Regions from separate parts of the Pantoea sp. Ae19-2 genome, predicted to be linked through region 2. Evidence: riboswitches for the same ligand, from Rfam matches in the RefSeq annotation. Region 2 holds a riboswitch; each other region holds the start of a gene.
The links. Region 2 has a riboswitch for thiamine pyrophosphate ahead of thiC (phosphomethylpyrimidine synthase ThiC). Riboswitches for the same ligand answer to the same signal wherever they lie in the genome.
Positions count from the first base shown of each region.

Region 1: another riboswitch for thiamine pyrophosphate. It lies ahead of thiM (hydroxyethylthiazole kinase); the one in region 2 lies ahead of thiC (phosphomethylpyrimidine synthase ThiC).
Region 3: another riboswitch for thiamine pyrophosphate. It lies ahead of thiB (thiamine ABC transporter substrate binding subunit); the one in region 2 lies ahead of thiC (phosphomethylpyrimidine synthase ThiC).
Region 4: another riboswitch for thiamine pyrophosphate. It lies ahead of AAIE03_RS22090 (FAD-dependent oxidoreductase); the one in region 2 lies ahead of thiC (phosphomethylpyrimidine synthase ThiC).

Region 1 covers NZ_JBCHWE010000001.1:967,466-972,105, forward strand. The annotation lists gene AAIE03_RS04525 (hypothetical protein) at 1-147, opposite strand, end outside; gene AAIE03_RS04530 (lysozyme inhibitor LprI family protein) at 237-1,307, opposite strand; TPP riboswitch at 1,459-1,555, shown strand; gene thiM (hydroxyethylthiazole kinase) at 1,545-2,387, shown strand; gene thiD (bifunctional hydroxymethylpyrimidine kinase/phosphomethylpyrimidine kinase) at 2,374-3,174, shown strand; gene AAIE03_RS04545 (GntR family transcriptional regulator) at 3,209-3,895, opposite strand; gene AAIE03_RS04550 (mannitol dehydrogenase family protein) at 3,939-4,640, opposite strand, start outside.
Region 2 covers NZ_JBCHWE010000001.1:3,690,549-3,695,188, reverse strand. The annotation lists gene AAIE03_RS16970 (aminotransferase-like domain-containing protein) at 1-48, shown strand, start outside; gene thiE (thiamine phosphate synthase) at 163-795, opposite strand; gene thiC (phosphomethylpyrimidine synthase ThiC) at 796-2,718, opposite strand; TPP riboswitch at 2,804-2,902, opposite strand; gene AAIE03_RS16955 (Rsd/AlgQ family anti-sigma factor) at 3,083-3,586, opposite strand; gene nudC (NAD(+) diphosphatase) at 3,784-4,554, shown strand; gene hemE (uroporphyrinogen decarboxylase) at 4,595-4,640, shown strand, end outside.
Region 3 covers NZ_JBCHWE010000001.1:3,116,276-3,120,915, forward strand. The annotation lists gene AAIE03_RS14460 (MFS transporter) at 1-441, opposite strand, end outside; gene sgrR (HTH-type transcriptional regulator SgrR) at 697-2,358, shown strand; TPP riboswitch at 2,394-2,498, shown strand; gene thiB (thiamine ABC transporter substrate binding subunit) at 2,542-3,528, shown strand; gene thiP (thiamine/thiamine pyrophosphate ABC transporter permease ThiP) at 3,504-4,640, shown strand, end outside.
Region 4 covers NZ_JBCHWE010000002.1:327,430-332,069, forward strand. The annotation lists gene AAIE03_RS22075 (HesA/MoeB/ThiF family protein) at 1-648, opposite strand, end outside; gene AAIE03_RS22080 (thiazole synthase) at 658-1,416, opposite strand; gene thiS (sulfur carrier protein ThiS) at 1,419-1,616, opposite strand; gene AAIE03_RS22090 (FAD-dependent oxidoreductase) at 1,613-2,545, opposite strand; TPP riboswitch at 2,684-2,803, opposite strand; gene AAIE03_RS22095 (AzlD domain-containing protein) at 2,862-3,182, opposite strand; gene AAIE03_RS22100 (AzlC family ABC transporter permease) at 3,179-3,850, opposite strand; gene AAIE03_RS22105 (helix-turn-helix domain-containing protein) at 3,945-4,493, shown strand; gene AAIE03_RS22110 (ABC transporter ATP-binding protein) at 4,516-4,640, opposite strand, start outside.

The DNA of each region.
Region 1 (4,640 bases), 2.7 Mb from region 2:
AATAACTTTCGCGACATCTTTCCAACGGCGTTCCCAAATAGATGCAACAAGTTCGCATATTAACCACATTGCCCAACTTATTAATATTAAAGTGCCCCCTATTAAAGAAAAGATAAATGTACCAGAAGACACAGATGTATAAGCCATAATCATCAGGAGTGCAATCACACAATCAGCGGTAAGCTAATTAAGCCTTTGATATTAGATGGCGCTTCATCGTCTTTTTGCATTTTTTATTACTCATCATCGGTAATGTTATTCAGCAGGATCGTGATTGAACGTCTGGCTTCGCTATTCGCCGTATCCGCCGGCATGTTAAACGCATGTTGGTAGTAGTGTGTCAGCTCAATAAGGCTATTCTGGTAGCCTTCAGTATGCTGCTTGATAAACTGCTGTGCGTCGTCAGATAAGCTATTTTTTCCGTATTGGATGGACTTTAAAAACTTCATGCTGTGACTTAACGTGGCTGAAATTTCCGCCCGTGTAATGGCATAAATTGTAAAACGAATGGTCCCTGTGCTAACAGGGGTGGCATCTTCCGCCAGATGAATAAATTGCTTAAACAACGGCAGTGTGGGTTGAGTTTGTTCGCAGTCACTGATGGGGGTTCGGCTGTCAATTGCACCACCGGCCAGCGGTTCCAGCCAGACGATATTTTGTGGATGCCGTAAAAATGCCTCGCAGGGGATAATAAGTGATTCTGGATTATTTTCGGCAATGAGCCAGAGAAACATGCCGAAGTTGTTGGTATTTTCTGCTGCGCTTTCTGCATCAGGAATTTTATCTTCGAATATGTGGTTATCTGTTACTTCGAAAGCGGGTCGAATGAGTTCGGTGACCTTATTATGCCTGGTTGAACCTGCTGGAAGAGAAGTAAACTGATAAATCGCTTCGTATATGTTCACTAACTCGGGATTTGTTTTACGGATTTGCTTAATGGCTTCGCCATGATGGGTATAAAGAACCATGACAGCGAGTTCAAAAAGCCGTTGATCGTAGTATCCTTCAATGCGTTTTTCTTGAGGGTCAGTGAGACACATTTTAGTCAGGTTTTTTAACCATTGCCGTTGTGCGGTAATGAGCCCCGAAGGTCCGGCCGTGGCGTTTTTTTTCGCGAGATCAAAAAAATGCGCCATTAACCGATCTTTTGCCGATAACGTCTGGCTCTGACAAATCACCTTTTCGATTGCGCTGGGATGCGCACATGAAAAACTGGGGGCGGCACTCGCCTGAAATGCCAGCATCAATCCTGACATGAGTAACGCCAGTTTTATAAAATATGCGACCAGGCTGAAGCCAGTTTTCATCAGGATACTCTGAGTAAATAATTGTTATCTCAAGAATAAGCCCAAGAAGGCGTGTTGAATATAAACCCGGATTAAACGATCTGATTTGATGCGGGCAAGGTTGCTTTGCCAGTGGCTCAACCTTATGCTGATGACGGGTAAAGTGAATTTACCTGACGACTCGGGGTGCCCTTCTTTGTGAAGGCTGAGAAAAACCCGTATTACCTGATCTGGATAATGCCAGCGTAGGGAAGTCTGATGCCTGACCGCATTCGCCTTCTTGTCCGCCGGTTGGGAGCTCTGATGACACATCAACCGCAACACCTTTCTGATGCGCAATGCGCGCCCATTCTGCAACAGTTTCGCCGTCAGTCACCGCTGGTGCACTGTATGACCAACGATGTGGTGCAAACGCTAACGGCTAACGTTTTACTCGCCCTTAATGCCTCTCCGGCCATGGTCATCGACGCTGACGAAGCGGCGCAGTTTAGCGCGCTTGCCGATGCGCTGCTTATCAATGTCGGTACGCTAACCCACGATCGTAAGCAAGCGATGCAGGCTGCGGTGCTTGCAGCAAACCAGGCGGGCACGCCATGGACACTGGATCCGGTGGCGGTCGGCGCGCTGACGCTGCGCACCGCGTTTTGCAAGCAGCTACTCGCGCAGTCGCCTGCAGTGGTTCGCGGCAATGCCTCAGAGATTCTGGCGCTGGCGCAGCAGGCAGAAGGCGGACGCGGTGTTGACAGCCTGCATTCGGCCGAAGCCGCGCTGCAGGCTGCCCAACAGCTGGCAAAAGCTTTTGATACCTGTGTCGTCGTAACCGGCGAAGTAGACTATGTCACCGATGGACAGCGAACCTGGGCGATTACGGGCGGCTCGCCGTTAATGACGCGGGTGGTCGGCACCGGCTGTGCGCTTTCAGCGGTGGTGGCGGCCTTTGCCTGTTTGCCAGGTGACCGACTGATCAACATCGCCTGCGCCTGTCGGGTGATGGCGCTGGCTGGAGAAAAGGCCGCGCAGGATGCAGATGGACCGGGTAGCTTTGCGCCTGTTTTCCTGGATGCACTCTGGACGCTGGAGGCACCTGATGAAACGCATTAATGCCCTGACGATTGCAGGGACCGATCCCAGCGGCGGGGCCGGTATCCAGGCCGATCTGAAAACCTTCTCTGCACTGGGCGCGTACGGTACCAGTGTGATCACGGCGCTGGTGGCGCAGAATACCTGCGGTGTGCAGTCGGTATACCGTGTTGCGCCAGAATTTGTGACCGCCCAATTGGACTCGGTGCTGGATGATGTGCGCATCGACAGTGCGAAGATTGGCATGCTGTCTGAAACAGAAATTGTCGAGCGGGTGGCCCATGGCCTGCAGCGGCGGGAAATTCCCTTTGTGGTGCTGGATACGGTGATGGTGGCTAAAAGCGGCGATGCCCTGCTGAATCCGGATGCGATTGCCTGTGTGCGAGATCGTTTATTGCCACAGGTCTCATTGATTACGCCAAACCTGCCCGAAGCCGCTGCACTGCTGGGATGCCAGGTTGCCCTCAATGAAGATGAGATGCTCACCCAGGGCAAAGCGCTACTGGCGCTGGGTTGCCAGGCAGTGCTGATGAAAGGCGGTCATCTCGATGGTGATGAAAGCCCGGACTGGCTGCTAACCCGGGCAGGGCGTCAGCGCTTTAGCAGCGTACGGGTAAACACGCGTCATACGCACGGCACCGGCTGTACGCTGTCCGCCGCGCTCGCGGCCTTACGTCCCCGGCATGACAGCTGGGAAGCGACGATCAGTGAAGCGAAAGCCTGGCTGCAGCAGGCATTACTGGCGGCAGATTCGCTGGAAGTGGGCAACGGGATTGGGCCGGTGCACCATTTCCATCAGTGGTGGTAGCCCATCGTGTTTCGCCTTGCAGACTGGCAAGGCGTTAATCCTCTTCAAACCAGGCGCTGTTTTGCTTGATGACTGGGGTGATCGAAAACATCATGGCCTGCAAATGATGGCGCAACGCCGCCTCAGCCTTGACGGGATCGTTTGCCTTCAGCGCCGCAAAAATAGCATCATGCTGTTCTATCAGGGTTTCGGCGGGCGCAACGTCATTCAGGGTTAAATAGCGTACCCGATCCATGGTGGCTTTGATGTTTTCAACCGTTTCCCACGCCAGCGGACAGCCGATGCTCTCAGCGATGAGGCGATGAAACTCATCGTCCAGGCTTAAGAACATCTGGCTATCGCCACGGGCAGCGGTGATGCGTTGCAGTTGCAGGTTATGCTCCAGCGCCATCAGCCCTGACTCTTCGATTTCCTCAGCAGCGCGACGGACCACGGCAATCTCCACGGCCTCACGAATGAAACGACCATCTTCGACCCGTTTAGCCGAGATCCTGCGCACAAAGGTGCCGCGCTGCGGCAGGATCTGAACCAGACCGGCCTCCGCGAGCTTGATAAAGGCTTCCCGCACCGGCTGACGTGAGAGGTTGAACCGGGCGGAAACCTCTTTTTCCGAGAGCAGTGCGCCCGGCTGAATTACGCACGTCACGATATCGCGGCGCAGATAGCGATAAACCTGCTGATTCACCGGTTCGCTGGTGGTAATGGTGTAAGAAAGTGTCATATCGCTGTCCGTTTTATCTTCGGCCTGGCATCAGGCGATCGCATCAGACCTCAGGACCGGCAATGGCCTGCTGAACGCTGGCACGGGCTCCCTGAGCGGCAAGCAGCAGGTAACAGGCGGTAAGTTGTTTCACCAGCGCATCGTTTTTAGCAAGATCGTCGCCAAATACCCTGCTGATGTTGAGTAACGCCCGCACGCGAGCTTCACCGTCATCACTTTCCGCTACGCAAGTGGCCAGTTGCGCGTTCAGCGGATCGCGGATCTCAATGGGCTCGCCTTTTTCATCCACTGCGCTGACATAGCGCATCCAGGCCGCGATGCCCAGCAGCAGCAACGGACATGGCGTGCCGTGGTCCAGATGCCAACGCAGGCTGTCGAGAAAGCGCTGGGGCAGCTTCTGGGTCCCGTCGGTCGCAATCTGATAAGTCCGATGCTTAATCGCCCGATTGGCAAAGCGGGCGATAAGCGCATCGGCATAGGCGGATAAATCGACATCCTGAATGGTCAGCGTAGGTGCCTGCTCATTGACCATCAGCGCCCGTGCCGCTGCGCGAAACTCGTCATCAGCCATACAGTCGCTGATGTGTTCGTAACCGGCAAGATAGCCAAGGTAAGCTAAAAACGAATGGCTGCCATTGAGCATGCGCAACTTCATCTGCTCAAACGGCAGAACATCCTGCACCAGTTGAGCGCCCGCTTTATCCCAGTCCGGTCGGCCGCTGACAAAATGGTCCTCGATCACCCA
Region 2 (4,640 bases):
GAGGAGGGAACTGGCCCTGGTCCGGCCATTCCGGCCGGACACCTGTGACTTTACTGAGCATAAAAAAACCGCGCCAGCCGTAATACTCATTGCCGTGCGCGGCTTTCCACTCTTTAACAGCCTTTTGCACAGGCTGCAGGTATTTCTGGGCGCTGACGCGCGTTAGTACGCCGTTTCGGGTTCGGCAAGCCGCAGCAGAACACGCGTGGCCTCCTGCCAGTCTTCTGCCTGAGTAATCGCGCTCACCACCGCAATACTGCCCACCCCGGTGGCCAGTACCTCTGGCGCACGATCAATACTGATGCCTCCGATCGCGACTGTTGAGATGCCGTGCAGCCGGGCCAAATGGCGCTTAAGTTCAGCTACGCCCTGCGGGGAAGAGGGCATGGCCTTCGTCTGGGTGGGGAAGATGTGCCCCAGCGCCACATAGGAAGGGCGCAGTGCCAGCGCCCGATCCAGCTCTGCATCATCATGAGTTGAAAGTCCCAGCCGCAAGCCTGCGTGCAGGATCTGCTGCAGGTTAGCGACCTCTAAATCTTCCTGACCCAGATGGACGCCATAGGCCTGATGTTTAATCGCCAGTTGCCAGTAATCATTGATAAACAGACGTGCCTGATAGCGCTTACCTGCGGCGATAGCCCGAATAATCATGGGTTCAACCACCTCGTCCGGCTGATCCTTGATCCGAAGCTGAAGGGTTCGCACACCGGCTTCCAGCAGGCGCTCTATCCATTCCACGCTGTCAACGACCGGATAGAGCCCCAGACGTGATGCGGTTGCGGGAAAGGCGTCCATTTATTCCTCCTTTATTGCGGTCGCAGGGTGATACAGCTCACCGCCGCGCTCACGAAAATGATCAGACATTTTCGCCATCCCCACCTCAATCGCCTGGGCTTCGGCTTCCTGCCTTGCGGCGTAGTCACGCACTTCCTGGGTAATTTTCATTGAGCAAAATTTGGGGCCGCACATAGAGCAGAAGTGGGCCACCTTACCGGACTCCTGCGGCAGGGTTTCATCGTGGTAAGCCCGGGCCGTATGCGGATCCAGTGCAAGATTAAACTGGTCTTCCCAGCGAAACTCAAAACGTGCTTTGGACATCGCATTGTCGCGGATCTGCGCGCCCGGATGACCCTTGGCCAGATCGGCTGCGTGCGCGGCGATCTTGTACGTGATTAAGCCCTGTTTAACATCTTCCTTGTTTGGCAGACCTAAATGCTCTTTGGGCGTGACGTAGCACAGCATGGCGCAGCCGAACCAGCCAATCATCGCGGCACCAATGCCGGAGGTAAAGTGATCGTAACCCGGAGCAATATCAGTGGTGAGGGGGCCCAGAGTGTAAAACGGCGCTTCATGGCAATGTTCCAGTTGTTCGGTCATGTTGCGACGGATCATTTGCATGGGAATATGGCCGGGGCCCTCAATCATCACCTGCACGTCGTATTCCCAGGCAATTTTCGTCAGCTCACCTAAGGTGTGCAGTTCCGCAAACTGCGCTTCGTCATTGGCATCCTGAATCGATCCCGGACGCAGGCCGTCACCCAGTGATAATGAGATGTCGTAGGCCGCACAAATTTCACAGATGTCGCGGAAGTGCTCATACAGGAAGCTCTCTCTGTGATGCGACAGGCACCACTTCGCCATAATGGAACCACCACGCGAGACAATCCCAGTCAGGCGCTTCGCGGTCATGGGCACGTAGCGCAGCAGCACGCCTGCATGAATCGTAAAATAATCCACACCCTGCTCGGCCTGTTCCAGCAATGTGTCGCGGAAAATTTCCCAGTTCAGATCTTCTGCCACACCGTTAACTTTCTCAAGCGCCTGATAGATCGGTACCGTACCGATAGGCACCGGGCTGTTACGCAAAATCCATTCACGGGTTTCGTGGATATAGCGGCCGGTGGAAAGATCCATGACGGTATCGGCGCCCCAACGCGTTGACCACACCAGCTTTTCAACCTCTTCTTCAATCGAGGAGGTCACGGCTGAGTTGCCGATATTGGCATTCACTTTCACCAGAAAGTTACGCCCGATGATCATGGGTTCGGATTCGGGATGGTTAATATTTGCCGGAATAATAGCGCGCCCGGCAGCCACTTCCTGACGCACAAACTCAGGGGTAATATTTTCTGGCAGATGGGCGCCAAAGCTGTGCCCCGGATGCTGCTGCAGCAGCACCTCGCCGCGGATGCGTTCCCGGCCCATATTTTCCCGCAGCGCGATAAACTCCATCTCCGGCGTAATTATGCCCCGACGAGCATAATGGAGCTGGGTAACGCAGTGGCCTGCCTTTGCACGGCGTGGTGTGGGCAGGTGTTCAAAACGTAAGTGATCCAGGCCGTCATCGGCCAGCCGCTGTTGCGTGTAGGCAGAGCTGATTTGCACCAGATTTTCGCTGTCATTCCGCTCTTCAATCCAGCGCGCCCGCAGTTTATCCAGCCCCCGATGCACGTCGATTTGTGCGGCGGGATCGCCATAGGCACCGGCCGTATCGTAAACCGGAACGGGCTCATTCTCCTCATAAACCGGCGCTTCTTTACTGCCGCTGGTCAGGGTAGGGCTGAGTTGAATTTCCCGCATTGGGACACGGATATCATCGCGGCTGCCGGTAAGCCAGATACGTTTTGAATTAGGGAAGGCGCTGCCGCCCTGAAGAGAGTCAATGAATTCCTGTGCCTGAGCACGTTGTTCGCGACGGGTCGTTTTAGCAGTAGACATAGCAATATTCCAGTAAGAGGGAAGGTTGCTTGTCCGGAGTTCGGAAGGAGTAACGGCACTGCTGACACCATTCGGTGGCGTACCGTATAAATTTACTCTTGTTCCCTTCGCAGGTTCTAACCTGATCAGGTTCCGCGGATCCCGAATTAACGGTCTCAGCCCTTAGGCACTCCGACAAGATGAGGTTTCAACGATTTCGCTACGGCGCCCGCTCGGCTTCACCCCGGAAAAAGGTATAGCATGAACAGCGCCCGTAGATGACGTATCAACCGTAAACACCGACTACGTTCGGCGTTAAACGTAAAGCCCACTCAGCATAAGGGGGCTTTTGGCTAATCACAAGTCTTTTACAATCGATTAGGTTTTAGGCGGGGCGGGCAATTTCGCTGTCGTTAGCCACGGGCGGGGTCAGGTGATTATCCCATGCCATCTGGATGAGTTTGTCCTCAAGCGTAAAGCGTCCTTCCAGGGCTTCTCCGACCTCCGATAGCGCATTCTGAAAGGTGACGTAGTTATCGTCATCAATCGCCTGCTGCAGGTGTCCGTCATACAGCTTCATCAGTTGTTCGGTGTTGGCTTCCAGCGAGGGATAAATCTGCGTTGCTGCCAACAGCGGACTGGTACCGTCCATTTCTCCGATCAGGCGTTGATAGAGGCTGAAGTGGCCGGATGAAAGGTAATCGACCAGATTATGGCAAAAGTTATCAAGTGCCTGTTCATCCAGACGCGTCAGTGCCTCTTTCTTTGGCTTGATACCGACCAAATGGTAATAAGAAACCAGTAACTGGCGGCGAGCGGCCAGCCATGAATCGACCAGTTCATTACTGCCACCTACGCGTTTGGTCAGAACGTCTAACTGGTTGAGCATAGTTAACTCCGTATGAGTTATGCACCTTCATATTTCAGATTAGCGATGCGTCAAGTGCGCTTGTTTTCCACGAGCCTGCCGGGGAGAAATAAGCGTGTTGCCGTCTTGCAACCAGAATTATTTGGGTATAGTTGTTCATCTACACACTTAACATCGGGACTTCAGCGTGCGGGTTGACGCTAAGGATGACGAAATAAATGCAATGCGAAATTTCAAGCGTAGACGCTGGATGGTGGATTGTCAGCAGTGAACAAAAAATTTGGTTACCGCAAGGAGACCTGCCTCACGGTAATGCGCAGCATTTTGGCCTGACGGGTCATCAGGGGCGCGTAATTGGCGAATGGCAGGGGGAGAATGTCTGGCTGATTTGCGAAACACGTTCGGAGGATATGCTGTCTTTGCGGCAGTTACTTAACGAAGATCCGGGACTGTTTCAGTTGGCAGGGCGCGGTGTACAGCTGGCCGAATTTTATCGCTCTCACCGCTGGTGTGGCTACTGCGGCCATGAGATGCACGCCAGCAAGCGTGAATTTGCCTGCCTGTGCAGCCACTGCCGTGAACGCTACTATCCACAGATTGCGCCCTGCATTATCGTCGCCATTCGCCGGGGGGACGAGATCCTGTTGGCTAACCATGCGCGCCAGCGTAATAACATTTACACTGTGCTGGCCGGTTTCGTCGAAGTCGGCGAAACCATTGAACAGGCCGTCGCGCGCGAGGTAATGGAAGAGAGCAACGTGCGTGTGAAGAATGTCCGCTATGTTACCTCGCAGCCCTGGCCTTTCCCGCAGTCTCTGATGATGGCGTTTATGGCGGAATATGATGGCGGCGAGTTACAACATGACGGCAAAGAGCTGCTGGACGCCGGATGGTTCCGCTTTGATGCGCTGCCTTTACTGCCGCCGCCCGGTACCGTCGCCCGTCGATTAATTGAAGATACGGTGGCCCTCTGCCGCGCTGAGGCGTGAGAGTGCTACACTACTCGCTTGATACCGAGAGAGTCCTGAGATGAGTGAACTGAAGAACGACCGTTATTTGCGCGCCCTGTTACGCC
Region 3 (4,640 bases), 570 kb from region 2:
GCGCATAATGGAACTGAACATCACCACTTCGCGCGAGGAACTGTCGGCATATTCTCGCGCCAGCGCAAAGAGCTGCGGCATGGCGACGTTCGCCAGCGACGATAACAGCACGCCCAGCGTTATCAGCGTCAGGTAATGGCGGGTAAACGCGAACAGTATGGCGTTTGCCAGGGCAAGGATACAGCACACTAAGATGATATTCCGCCGATCGCCAACGCTGTCGGAGCGCTTTGCGATCATCATGCTGACCACAATGCCGGCGATGGCATTGATGGTAAAAAACAGCCCGACCCACAGCGGTGGCACCTGCACTTCTCGCGATAAAAACAGGCTCAGCGTCGGTGCCTGCAGCGCACCGGCCACGCCGAGGATAAAGGCGGTCACCATAAAAGCCAAAAAGACCGGATTGAAACGGCGCGAGAACGATAACAAAGATTTCATGCCTTATCCCTGACAGAACAACGGGAGAAACGGGAACAATGGAACCCCGACCCAAACCTACAACGTAAAAAAAACCAGCAGAATAACCCTGCTGGCGAAATCGTAACACACTACTCAGAAGGGACAGACATCGCTGCCAGTCCATGTCAGAGCGCCATTCATTACTGAATGCCTCCCGCTCTTCCAATACAGGAAAGATTGCCTCTAAAATGGGGTAAGAAAAACAGAGCACCTTTATCAGGGAGTTCCTCTTTTATGTCGTCATCACGTCTGAAGCAGCAGTTCATTCGTCTGTGGCAAAATTGCCAGGGACAACCACAGGAAACAACCCTGGGCGAACTGGCTGATTTGCTGCACTGTTCGCGTCGCCATATGCGAAACCTGCTCAACAGAATGCAAGCGGCTGGCTGGCTCACCTGGCAGGCCGAAGCCGGACGGGGCAAACGTTCCCTGATGACCTTCTGCTACACCGGGCTGGCGCTGCAGCAGCAGCGTGCCGAAGATCTTCTGGAGCAGGATCGTATCGATCAGTTAGTCCAGCTGGTGGGGGATAAAGATCAGGTCAGACAGATGATCAGCGCCCACCTGGGGCGGAGCTTCCGCCAGGGCAAACATATTTTGCGCGTCCTCTATTATCGCCCTCTGCTGAATCTGTTACCCGGTTCGCCCCTGCGCCGTTCGGAAACCCATATTGCCCGCCAGATCTTTAGCGGCCTGACGCGCATAAATGAGGAACAGGGGGAAATCGAGGCCGATATCGCCCATCACTGGCAGCAAACATCCGATCTCCACTGGCGCTTTTATTTACGCCCTGCCATTCGTTTTCATCATGGCCGGGAGCTGGACATGGCCGATGTGATCGCAAGCCTGGAACGCCTGCGTCAGTATCCCCTGTTTTCTCATATCCAACGGCTCGACTCACCGGCCCCCTGGACCCTGGATATCTATCTGGATCAGCCCGACAGCTGGCTGCCCTGGCTGCTGGGCAGCGTCAGCGCCATGATTCTGCCACGGGAATGGCCTGAAATTCGCGATTTTGCCCGTCAACCTGTGGGAACAGGTCCTTATCGGGTCGTCCGTAATCAGCACAGCCAGTTGAAGATAGAAGCGTTTGACGACTACTTTGGCTATCGCGCGCTGATCGATGATGTGTCGGTGTGGGTACTGCCAGAGATCAGTGACGAGCTGGTTTATGCAGGGGTTCGCCTGCAGGGCGAAAAAGCCGATGAGAAACAGGAAGAGAGCCGGCTTGAAGAAGGCTGCTACTATTTACTGTTCGATCAGCGTTCAGAAAAAATGGCCGACCGAGACATTCGACGCTGGCTCAGCGACCTGCTTAACCCGATTGCACTCCTCAATAATGCGGGCAGGGGTTATCAGCGCTACTGGTTCCCGGCTTACGGCCTGCTACCCCGCTGGCACCATCGCCGCGATCTGACCCCAGTGGACAAACCGGCGGGCCTCACGAGCCTGACGTTAACCTGGTATAACCAGCATATTGAGCATGTCAGTATTACGGATGCCTTACGTCCGTTGCTGGCAGAACAGGGCGTTACGTTGAACACCCGGGAAGTCAGTTACGAAAGCTGGCATCAGGGCGAAGGCGAGAGTGATATCTGGCTGGGCAGCGTCAATTTTACCCTGCCCCTCGAATATTCCCTGTTTGCCCTGTTATACGAAACGCCGTTGATGCAGCACTGTCTGCCTGTTAACTGGCAGCAGGATGCCACGCGCTGGCGTGAAAAAACGCTCTCCCTCGCTGAATGGGGTAAATATCTGGTGGAAAATAGCTGGCTTCATCCGCTGTTTCATCACTGGCTGCTGCTGGAGGGCCAGCGCAGTATGCGCGGCGTGCGGATGAATACATTGGGCTGGTTTGATTTTAAATCCGCCTGGTTTGCCCCGCCTACGCTGTGAGCCTTTCCCCTTGCGCATTTAATGACTAGAATGTGGCGTTCTCAACGGGGTGCCCCTTTCCACAGTGTCAGGGCGCTGAGAAATACCCGTCGAACCTGAATCGGTTAATACCGACGTAGGGATTTGAGAGGTTGTTTTGCTCAGATCCTTTGCGACTCAACCCTGCCGCCCTAGGAGCGCAAAGTGTTAAAAAACGTCCTGCCCGTGCTGCTGTTACTCTCTGCCCCGGTCTTTGCGGCCAAACCTGTCCTGACGGTTTACACCTACGACGCCTTTTCCGCTGACTGGGGGCCGGGTCCGGCCGTCAAAAAAGCCTTTGAAGCCCAGTGCGGTTGCGAGCTGAAATTTGTCGCGCTGGAAGACGGTGTTTCGCTGCTGAACCGTGTACGTATGGAAGGCAAGAACACAAAGGCCGATGTGGTACTAGGCCTGGATAACAACCTTCTGCAGGCCGCGCAGCAAACCGGCCTGTTTGCCAAAAGCGACGTGGATACCCGTGAGCTGCAGGTGCCCGGCGGCTGGATGGACACCACCTTTGTGCCGTTCGATTACGGTTATTTCGCATTCGTGTACAACAAAAACACACTAAAAAATCCCCCTACAAGCCTGAAAGAACTGGTCGAAAGCCCAGAGAAATGGCGCGTGATTTATGAAGATCCTCGCACCAGCACGCCAGGCCTTGGCCTGCTGCTGTGGATGCAAAAGGTTTACGGGGACAACGCGCCTGAGGCCTGGCAAAAGCTGGCGAAGAAAACCGTCACGGTCACCAAAGGCTGGAGTGAAGCCTACGGCCTGTTTCTTAAAGGCGAGAGCGATCTGGTGCTGAGCTATACCACGTCACCGGCTTATCACATCATTGAAGAGAAAAAAGATAACTATGCTGCGGCATCCTTCGCCGAAGGCAACTATCTGCAGGTTGAGGTGGCCGCCCGACTGGCGAACAGCAAGCAGCCCAAACTGGCAGAACAGTTTATGCAATTCATGGTTACGCCAGCCTTTCAGAACACCATCCCTACCGGGAACTGGATGTATCCGGTGATCAAAACTGACCTGCCCGCCGGATTTGCCTCGCTCAGCGTGCCGAAGACAACATTGCAGTTTTCACCGGAAGAGGTTGCCAGCCACCGTTCGCAATGGGTTAGCCAATGGCAACGCGCCGTCAGCCGTTAATCCCTTTCTGGCTGATTCCGGGTTCGCTCGCCACGCTGCTGCTCTGCAGCGTGGCGCTGCTGGCCTTCACAGCACTGTGGATGGCGGCGCCAGCGACCGACTGGCGGTCTGTCCTGCAGGATACGTATCTGCATCATGTTATTGGCTTTTCGTTTAAGCAGGCGCTGCTTTCCGCCCTGCTCTCCTTGCTGCCGGCCATTCCACTGTCCCGAGCCCTTTATCGGCGGCGCTTTCCCGGACGTCAGGTGTTGCTGCGCCTGTGCGCCATGACGCTGGTTCTGCCCGTGCTGGTGGCCGTATTCGGCCTGCTCACCGTCTATGGTCGGGTGGGCTGGCTGGCGCAGCTTTGCGCCTGGCTTGGCGTGGACTATCACTTCTCGCCTTACGGGCTTCAGGGAATTTTACTGGCCCATGTGTTTTTCAACCTGCCGCTGGCCACGCGCCTGATGCTGCAGGCGCTGGAAAGCATTCCTGCCGAACAGCGTCAGCTTGCTGCCCAACTGAACATACGTGGCTGGCATCATTTCCGGCTGCTTGAATGGCCCTGGCTGCGCCGCCAGCTCCTGCCCACCGGGGCATTAATCTTTATGCTCTGTTTTGCCAGTTTTGCCACCGTGCTATCGCTGGGTGGCGGGCCGCAGGCGACCACCATCGAACTGGCCATCTTCCAGGCGCTAAGCTATGACTACGATCCGGGCCGCGCGGCGCTCCTGGCGCTGATTCAGCTCAGCTGCTGCCTGGTGCTGGTGCTCCTCAGCCAGCGCTTCAGCAACGCCATTCCGGCGGGTAGCCCGCAACTGAACGGCTGGCGCGATCCTCAGGATTCCACGCTGGCCCGCGTCAGCGACGCCGCCATCATCTTTTTCGCCCTGCTGCTGCTGCTGCCGCCGCTGCTGGCGGTGATCGTAAATGGTCTGGATAGCGGGCTTCGGGGCGCGTTACAGCAACCGGCGTTATGGCAGGCAACGTTGACCTCGTTACGTATCGCGCTCGGCGCCGGCGTGCTGTGTCTGGTCCTGACCACCATGCTGTTGTGGAGCAGCCGGGAGCTGCGCCTGCGGCAGCATACACTCGCCGCACAGATCATGGACACCAGCGGCATGCTGATTTTG
Region 4 (4,640 bases), on a different contig from region 2:
ACAGTTGATCATACAGCCCAGTGGTGAGGGCGAAAGGTGCAGCAGAATGCTGAGCGCCATCTGCGCCTGTAAGGCGCCAAGGGTGGCAACCGCCGGTCCCAGCACGCCTGCAGTGTTGCAGTTACCTGAGGCTTTGGGTAATTGTGGGAACAGTGCGCGATAGCTGGGCGCGCCGCCGCAAAAACTGCCTGCATAACCCTGTCGCCCCAGCACCGAAGCGCAAACCAGCGGTAGGTTACGGGCAAAGCAGCTGTCGGAAAGCAGATAAGTCACCGCGAAGTTATCCGCAGCGTCGATAACCAAATCAATATCCACCAGTGCTTCTTCAATACGACTTGCCTGTAACGCTACGGGATGTGCTTCAACCACCGTATCAGGATTACGCTGTGCCAGCGCACGTTGGGCGCAAAACACCTTCGGCTCGCCAATATCGGCAGTCGTAAATAGCGTCTGACGATGCAGGTTATGCAGCGCCACGACGTCGTCGTCATAGAGCCGGATATAACCGATGCCAGCGCCCGCCAGGAGCGGTAATAACGTGGAAGCCAGTCCACCCGCGCCAACCACTAAGACGCGGGCAGCGGACAAAGCCTGCTGCCCCTGCTCGCCCACTTCTGGCAGCATTGTCTGTCGTTGATAACGTGCCATCTCTGCTCCTTAGCGAAATTGCGCCAGCCCGAAAACGGGCGTAGAGGCGGCAGCCATGTCGCGACGCTCCATCATGCCAGCCTGACGTGCCTGATATCCCGCTTCAATGGCGCGCGCAAATGCGTCAGCCATGCGAACCGGATCGCTGGATTTCGCCACGGCGGTATTCAACAGCACAGCATCAAACCCCAATTCCATCGCCTGAGCCGCCTGGCTCGGCGCACCGATCCCGGCATCAATAATCAGTGGAACGTCCTTAAACCAGGCACGCATCGTCCGTAATCCCTCGATATTGCGTAATCCCTGGCCTGAGCCGATAGGCGCCCCCCACGGCATCAGCACTTCACAGCCCGCGTCCAGCAGTTTCTCGCCCACAATCAGATCTTCTGTGGTGTAAGGGAAAACGTGGAAACCCTCTGCACACAAAATACGTGCTGCTTCGACGAGGGCAAAGGGATCGGGCTGTAAGGTATCGGCATGACCGATCACCTCAAGCTTGATCCAGGACGTGGCAAACAATTCCCGCGCCATATGCGCAGTCGTCACGGCTTCTTTCACCGTGTGGCAGCCTGCGGTATTGGGTAAAACGCGTTTATTTAAGGTTTTCAGGAGATCGCGAAAGGCTCCGCCCTGGCTTCCTTCACGACGCAGACTCACCGTAATAATCTCGGCGCCGGATGCGCCAACGGCCTGTTGCAGAATATCCGGCGAGGGATAACCTGCAGTACCCAGTAAAAAACGTGACTGTCCGCTAAAGTCATAAAACATCGTTAGCCTCCCTGCATCGGCGATAACACTTCAAGACGACAACCCGCCACAAGCGGCTCTGAGGAATAGCGCTCCCGGGGAACAAATTCGCCGTTCACGGCACTGGCGACACAGCCAGCATCGATATGTTGTTCCACGAGTAATTCAGCCAGCGTGCGGGCTTCGGTTTCAATAGCAAGGCCGTTCAGTTCTATTTTCATCGCACTCCCTCGGACGTCAGTTGTTGCATAAGCTTCTCGGCCATCATCGGGGCCAGCAGGAAGCCGTGACGGTACATGCCGTTAATGGAAAAAATGCCATTTTCATAACGCACTTCGGGCAGATTGTGGCGGTAAGCCGGACGCAGACCTGTGCCGCTTTCAATAATGCGTGCTTCGGCGAGGGCAGGATGGATGCTGTAGGCTGCGCTTAACAGTTCCATCATAGCGCGCGCGCTGATTGGGCTGTCATCCTGGCTTTCGACCATGGTCGCGCCCAGCATAAAATGCCCCTGAGCCCTGGGCACCAGATAACAGGGAAAACGCGGGTGCAGCAGGCGAACAGGACGGGAAAACGTTATTTCGTCGGTGTGGAGAATAACCATTTCACCGCGCACGGCACGCAATTCCGGTTGGGATTGCCGGGCATGAATACCCCGGCAATCGATAATTTTCCCGCTGGGTTTACCCGGGTGAAACCGGACACCCGCATTCAGTAAACGCGTTTGTAATTGTTGCATTGCCAGCCGGGGATCAAGATGACCTTCTGCGGCAAAGAACAAGCCACGGGCAAAACGGTCTTCCAGCGCAGGTTCAATCTCTGCTGGCGTCACCCACTGATGTGATGAGGTCATGTTAGCGAAACGCGTTAACTCAGCACTGTCGCGCGGGGGCGCAATCACCAGGGTACCCTGCTGTTCCACGCCGCTGACCCGGGCCGACCACCATGCCGCAGCATACTGACCCCAGTCAACGACCTGCTGTGGCGCACTTTCCGCTTCGCACCAGGGCGCCAGCATACCGCCAGCCCAGTGCGATGCCGCGCGGCAGTCCGGTAAGGTAATGATTTCGACAGGTTCACCCTGCTCCGCCAGTAGCGTGGCGATACACAATCCGGACACGCCGCTGCCGAGCACTGACCAGCGGCTCATTGCCAGCCAACCTGACAGGGTAACATCAGAAACAGGATTTTCACTTTGGCCTCTCTGTTAACAGTCAGAGACCCGTGATACAAGAAGGGAAAAAGCATGAGCCCGGCAAAAGCAGACTCTGCGGCAAGTATCTGCCTGTGGCAAAGATACCCGTCTTCCTACGCCAGTATCAACTGGGTCAGGTTCTAAGGGTCGCTAAGCCGCGCATTGCGCTATTAGCCTCTCAGTCTCTTTGGCGAGACTCCCCTGACGGGTTCTAGTTTTATTTTAAGCCGCGCCTTACGTCAAGGCTGATGCAGCAATTTGTCGTTAGCGACTAAGGCACATTCAGGTAACGCAGCAGAGCGGTCATACAGGCTGCGCCCAAAATGATGACGATCAGCGGCGCCCTGCGCCAGGCGAGAAAAATGGCAAACGACACGCCCAGCAGCCTTGCCATCCCGGCAAAATGCTGACCTTCGAACAACGTGGTGGTGGCTGCAACGGCCAGTAACAGTACCGTGGCCGCATCGGATAACACATTTTGCGTGCGCTCACTGACAGGCAACCGGTTACCCAGTTTGACGCCCGCATAACGAATGGCATAGGTTCCGGCAGACAGCAAGGCAATGCCTGCAATTATCATCGGATGATTCATTTGCGCGATCTCCACGTAAGCAGCCCTAACAACGAAAACAGAACAGGCATCCCTGCTGGAACAAATGGCGTGACCGCCAGCGACAGCACGGCGCCGGTAGCCGCAGGAATGCGGGTTCGGGGTTTGCGTAACGCCGGGAAGATGAGTGCGATAAGAATGGCGGGAAACACGGCATCCAGACCGATAACGGAAATATTCGGGATAAACTGGCCAATCGCGGCCCCGAGCATGACGGTGAACGGCCAGATCAATCCGATACCGATGCCGCACAGCCAAAACGCACTGCGGCGTTGAGCCAGCTGCGGCTGAGAGATGCCGAACACCACACTTTCATCGTTCATAATGTGACAGCCGAGCGCCCCCCGCCAGCCTCTGCCCACTAAGTCTTTAACCGCAATGCCAAAGGGAAGATGGCGGGCGTTGACCAGCAAACCTGCCGCGGCAGCGGTTAAAGGACTGCCACCGCCGGCAACGATGCCAATAAATAAGAATTCCGATGCGCCAGCCAGCACCAGCGTTGATAACGCCAGCGGTACCCAAAACGGAAAGCCATCAGCAGTGGCGAGCGACCCGTAAGACAGGCCGACAATGCCATCTGCGATACAGACCAGAAAAATTGCTTTTATAACGCCTTTATCCAGCGTGAATTTTTTTGCCAGCATCAACATCGAATCCCATAACGAACGATAAATCCATTATAATGAACATCGGATATGTATTACAAGACGAACGATACGTTCATTTTAACGAACAGGAAAAGTGATGAGCACGCCCATTGATATCATTGCCCGAGGTTTAGTAAGAGAACGCCAGCGTGCCGGCCTGACGCTGGCTGAAGTTGCTCGCCGGGCGGGGATTGCAAAATCGACCCTGTCTCAGCTTGAAGCCGGTAACGGCAATCCGGGTATTGAGACGTTGTGGTCGCTGTGTGTCGCGCTCAATATTCCATTTGCACGCCTGATGGAGCCGGAAACGAACCGGTTACAGGTTATTCGCCGCGGAGAAGGCCCCACGGTGGCTGCTGAGCAGGCTGATTACAAAGCCGTCTTACTGGCAACCTGTCCACCGGGCGCACGACGGGATATCTATCTTCTGCACATACAGCCCGGCAGCGAACGCTGCTCACAGCCGCATTCACCGAATACCATCGAACATTTAATTTTGACGCAAGGGCGCGCAGAGGTTGGGCCGGTTGATTCACCCGTTGAGCTTGAGGTAGGCGATTACATCAGCTACCCGGGCGACACTGAGCATATTTTTCGTGCGCTTGAGCCAGATACGCTGGCTGTGCTGGTCATGGAGCATGTGTGAAGGCAGGTTTCCCTGCCTTCGGTTAAATACAGACTTCCTGGGCTATTGCGGCGCTCTGGCTGAGGGAAGCCAGTGAGATAACACGATGCGCGCTTTTCTCCAGTAAGGCGAGATCGTGGCTGACCAGCAAAATGGCGCAGCGTTGCT